DNA from 2 places in the Anoxybacillus suryakundensis genome. Region 1 is predicted to be linked to the other one. Evidence: a T-box and tRNA genes for the amino acid it is inferred to sense, from the RefSeq annotation. Region 1 holds a T-box; the other holds one or more tRNA genes.
The links. A T-box is a leader RNA that pairs with one kind of tRNA and senses whether it is charged. The one in region 1 lies ahead of ileS (isoleucine--tRNA ligase), so its partner is inferred to be a tRNA-Ile.
Positions count from the first base shown of each region.

Region 2: it encodes a tRNA-Ile, which carries the amino acid that the T-box ahead of ileS (isoleucine--tRNA ligase) is inferred to sense. The anticodon was not compared.

Region 1 covers NZ_LIOK01000020.1:29,362-31,834, forward strand. Annotated here, with positions in the region: gene ASC42_RS11785 (YlmH family RNA-binding protein) at 1-135, shown strand, start outside; gene ASC42_RS11790 (DivIVA domain-containing protein) at 199-702, shown strand; T-box leader at 747-962, shown strand; gene ileS (isoleucine--tRNA ligase) at 1,008-2,473, shown strand, end outside.
Region 2 covers NZ_LIOK01000006.1:101,255-103,727, reverse strand. Annotated here, with positions in the region: gene ASC42_RS06010 (methyl-accepting chemotaxis protein) at 1-600, shown strand, start outside; gene ASC42_RS06005 (DUF1189 domain-containing protein) at 613-1,386, opposite strand; tRNA gene ASC42_RS06000 (tRNA-Ile) at 1,516-1,589, shown strand; gene sodA (superoxide dismutase SodA) at 1,757-2,365, shown strand; gene ASC42_RS05990 (MFS transporter) at 2,457-2,473, shown strand, end outside.

The DNA of each region.
Region 1 (2,473 bases):
GTCGACCAAGCTCATATGGAGTGTCAGGAAGGGGATTTGCTTTCGTTGCGCGGGTATGGCCGCTGCCGACTGCAAGCGGTTGTTGGACAAACAAAAAAGGAAAAATGGCGCATCGTTGTCGAAAAAACAAAATAAAAGCAGGATTTTCGCAAAACATGTCGAAACATACGGTACGTACATAAGATGGAGGTGGGCTACATGCCGTTAACGCCGTTAGATATTCATAATAAAGAATTTAGCCGAGGCTTTCGCGGATATGATGAAGATGAAGTAAATGAGTTTTTAGACCAAGTCATTAAAGATTATGAAATGATCTTGCGTGAAAAAAAGCAGCTTGAAGAAAAAGTAAAAGAGCTGACAGAGCGACTCAACTACTTTACAAATATTGAAGAAACGTTAAATAAATCGATTTTAATCGCCCAGGAAACAGCAGAAGAAGTGAAGCGAAACGCGCAAAAAGAAGCGAAGCTCATCATGAAAGAGGCGGAGAAAAACGCAGATCGCATCATTAGTGAAGCGCTCGCTAAAACGCGGAAAATTGCGATGGAAGTGGAAGAATTAAAACGTCAAGCGAAAGTGTTCCGCAATCGTTTTAAAATGTTAATTGAAGCACAGCTCGATATGTTAAACAACGGCGATTGGGATCATTTATTAGATTACAAGCTTGATGATGAAACGGTGCAAGAAATAACCGAGTCTTGACGGACGACATGGTTATTGCCTATAATATCGAATACAGTTATATCGCAAAAACGATGAAGGGGACAGTAGTTCTTTCATCAGCTTATTTCAGCGAGCCGAGGGCGGTGGAAGCTCGGCATAAGCGAAAGAATGAACATCACCCCGGAGTTCCGTGCCGAACGAATAGTAGGCCACGGCGCGTCATTCCCGTTACGAATGTCGAGTGGGCTATGTTTACATAGTCAATAAGGGTGGTACCGCGAGACCTTCTCGTCCCTTTTGGGCATGAGAAGGTTTTTTTATTTACATAAAAGGAGGTTGATATAATGGATTACAAAGATACGTTACTTATGCCAAAGACCGATTTCCCGATGCGTGGAAATCTTCCACAACGGGAACCACAAATGCAAGCGAAATGGGAAGAGATGGACATTTATCGTAAAGTGCAAGAGCGCACGAAAGATCGTCCGCTGTTTGTGCTGCATGACGGACCGCCGTATGCGAACGGCGACATTCATATGGGCCATGCGCTCAATAAAATTTTAAAAGACTTTATCGTGCGCTATAAATCCATGAGCGGTTATTGTGCCCCGTACGTGCCAGGATGGGATACGCACGGTTTGCCAATTGAAACGGCGCTCACGAAAAATAAAGGCGTCAATCGGAAAGAAATGAGCGTTGCGGAGTTCCGCAAGCTATGCGAACAATATGCATACGAGCAAATCGACCGCCAGCGCGAGCAATTTAAACGACTCGGTGTGCGCGGCGATTGGGACAATCCTTACATTACGTTAACGCCAGAATACGAAGCACAACAAATTAAAGTATTTGGCGAAATGGCGAAAAAAGGATTAATTTATAAAGGATTAAAACCGGTCTATTGGTCTCCATCGAGCGAATCGGCGCTTGCTGAAGCTGAAATTGAATATAAAGATAAACGCTCGCCATCGATTTACGTTGCATTCCCTGTCAAAGACGGAAAAGGGGTGCTTGAAGGCGATGAAAAAATCATCATTTGGACGACAACCCCATGGACGATTCCAGCGAACTTAGGCATCGCTGTTCATCCACAGCTGCAATATAGCGTTGTTGAGGCAGACGGTGGCAAATATGTCGTTGCATCCGAGTTATTACAATCGGTGCAAAAAGAAATCGGTTGGGAACATGTCGCTGTATTAAAAACAGTCAAAGGAAGCGAACTTGAGTACGTCGTTGCGAAACATCCGTTTTACGACCGTGATTCGCTCGTCATTTGCGGCGAACACGTCACAACAGACGCCGGAACAGGTTGCGTCCATACGGCGCCAGGACACGGGGAAGATGACTTTATCGTCGGCCAAACGTACGGCTTAGGTGTCCTTTGCCCTGTCGACGAGCGCGGATATATGACAGAAGAAGCGCCAGGGTTTGCCGGCATGTTTTACGATGATGCGAACAAAGCAATTACAGAAAAGCTACAAGAAGTAGGTGCTTTATTAAAATTATCGTTTATTACCCACTCATATCCGCACGACTGGCGGACGAAGCAACCGACGATTTTCCGTGCGACAGCCCAATGGTTTGCGTCCATTGATAAAATTCGGGATCAATTGTTGCAAGCGGTCGAAGAAACAAAATGGGTGCCAGCATGGGGTGAAATTCGCATCCATAATATGATTCGCGATCGCGGTGATTGGTGCATTTCACGTCAACGTGCATGGGGAGTACCAATTCCAGTCTTTTATGCGGAAAACGGCGAGCCAATTATTACAGATGAAACGATTGAACACGTATCGAACTTGTTCCGCCAATA
Region 2 (2,473 bases), on a different contig from region 1:
GTAAATGATACGATTCAAAGTGTGAAACATCATTCTATGTCAATTACAAAAGTTGTCGATGTCATTCGTCAAATTGCCGAGCAAACGAAGTTGTTGGCGCTCAATGCAACTATTGAAGCCGCTCGCGCTGGTGAAGCAGGAAAAGGATTTGCAGTTGTCGCTACAGAAGTGAGAAAACTTGCGGAACATGCTTCAAAAGCAACGGAAGAAATTACGTCATCCATTTTTGCGATGGAAGAAGTATCGATTCATGCGACTAACCAGTTTCAAGGGATGGTGACGCATTTACAGCATCAGTTGGCTTCTGCAAATGAAGCGAAGCGTTCGTTTGACCATTTATTAAAAGAGATTCAGCGTGTCAATCGCAACGTGGCACAAATGGAAAGTGAATTAGAGCAGTTTCAGCAATTATTGCCTATGATCGAAACAGTCACAGTGGCGTTTGCTTCGGTTGCTCAACAAACGTTAGCAAGCGCGGAAGAAATGATGTCGGTCTCGTATGATCAAACAAAGCAAATGAACGACCTGTATCGTGTTGGTGAACGATTAAACGAATTATCTCAATCGCTATCTACACTAACTACAGCATTTAAATTGTGAGAAGCAGGCTCATCAGCCTGCTTCTTTCACAGAAGGAAGTTCTTTAATGGAAACAAACAAAATGGTGATAGAAACGAACCAATCTAACGCGACAGCGTATGGAACGACAATTTGTAATGCTTCCATAACGGTAAAAAAGATCGTTGCTAGGGTGATGGAGTAAGCGGAAAGGCTCCACATGTGGCGATATGAGCCACGTTTATTTAACGTGCCGCGAAAAATAAGACCGATAAATGCTAGGACGGTAACGTAAAGAAATTTGCTCGTACATGTGAAAAAGTATAAAACAAAAAACGATAGCGCAATGACGATAGGGAGTAACGATTGTAGCGTGCTCGTAAATTCATATACATCTTTGTTTGTAAAACGCTCCACTTGCATGACACTATACGGATATGATTGAACGTGTCCATTTGCCACAAGTGCAAATTCTTCTTTTAAAAACGCCACTGCATTTGTATAGCGTGCTACATCATCTGTTGTTAGTGCACCTGTGCTATCCAATAACATCGTCACGTCAGGACGTATAATCTCAATTGGTTCTTCTTCATTAGCTATCAATATGCCATCAACGACTTCAAAAGGAGGAAGTTCTTCGGTCAATAGTTGATGCGTTGAGCCAATCATTTTGTTTATACTTATCGTAAAGTAAATAGCAATCGGCAACGTCGCAATAAGCGATAAAAAGAACACGTAACTAATCGCCTTTCCGATCGGATGAAAGCGAAAGCGAGCAATATGTACAGGAGAATAAAGACTTTGTAATAATCGTTTCCACATCATCATTCACATCCTTTACGCATCATCATTTCTCATTCTACTTCTTTTTATGTTCGCTACACAACCATTTTGTTTCAAGTGTAACATGTATTGACGATATGTATCTTTTTTGATAAAATTACCATCGGATATAGCGGACCCTTAGCTCAGCTGGTTAGAGCGGACGGCTCATAACCGTCTGGTCGCAGGTTCGAGTCCTGCAGGGTCCATTTGCCTCGCTAAGTAAATTAGCGAGGTTTTTTTGCAAATAATTTGAAACATTCGTTTTATTTTGGTACTCTTAAAGTAGGTTCACTTATGAAACTTTTCTGTTTCTAAATATAATTTATCGGTTTCATTTGTGAACAATTACATAATAAATGAGGAGGAATGAAGTATGGCATTTGAATTACCACAATTGCCTTATGCTTACGACGCGTTAGAACCACATATTGATAAGGAAACAATGAACATTCATCACACAAAACATCATAACGCGTATGTAACAAACTTAAACGCAGCGCTTGAAGGGCATCCAGAATTGCAAAACAAAACAATTGAAGAGTTAATGGCCCATTTAGACGCAGTACCAGAAAACATCCGTACAGCTGTTCGTAACAACGGAGGCGGGCATGCAAACCATTCGCTCTTTTGGACTATTCTTTCACCAAATGGTGGCGGTGAACCAACAGGCGAATTAGCTGAAGCGATTAACAACACATTCGGTAGCTTCGAAAAGTTTAAAGAAGAATTTTCAAAAGCTGCCGCTACGCGCTTCGGTTCGGGTTGGGCATGGCTTGTCGTCCATAACGGCCAACTTGAAGTAACAAGCACACCGAACCAAGATACACCATTAATGGAAGGTAAAACACCAATTTTAGGATTAGACGTATGGGAGCATGCATATTACTTAAAATATCAAAACCGCCGTCCAGATTATATTTCAGCATTTTGGAATGTTGTCAACTGGGATGAAGTAGCGAAACGTTACGCGGCGGCAAAATAATGATGAAGAGCTCGACAAATTTTGTCGGGCTCTTTTTGTATATCGCTATAAAAGAGTAGGCAAACTACTTGTCAAGAAAGGAAGTTTGCTTATGAACAGATGGAAACG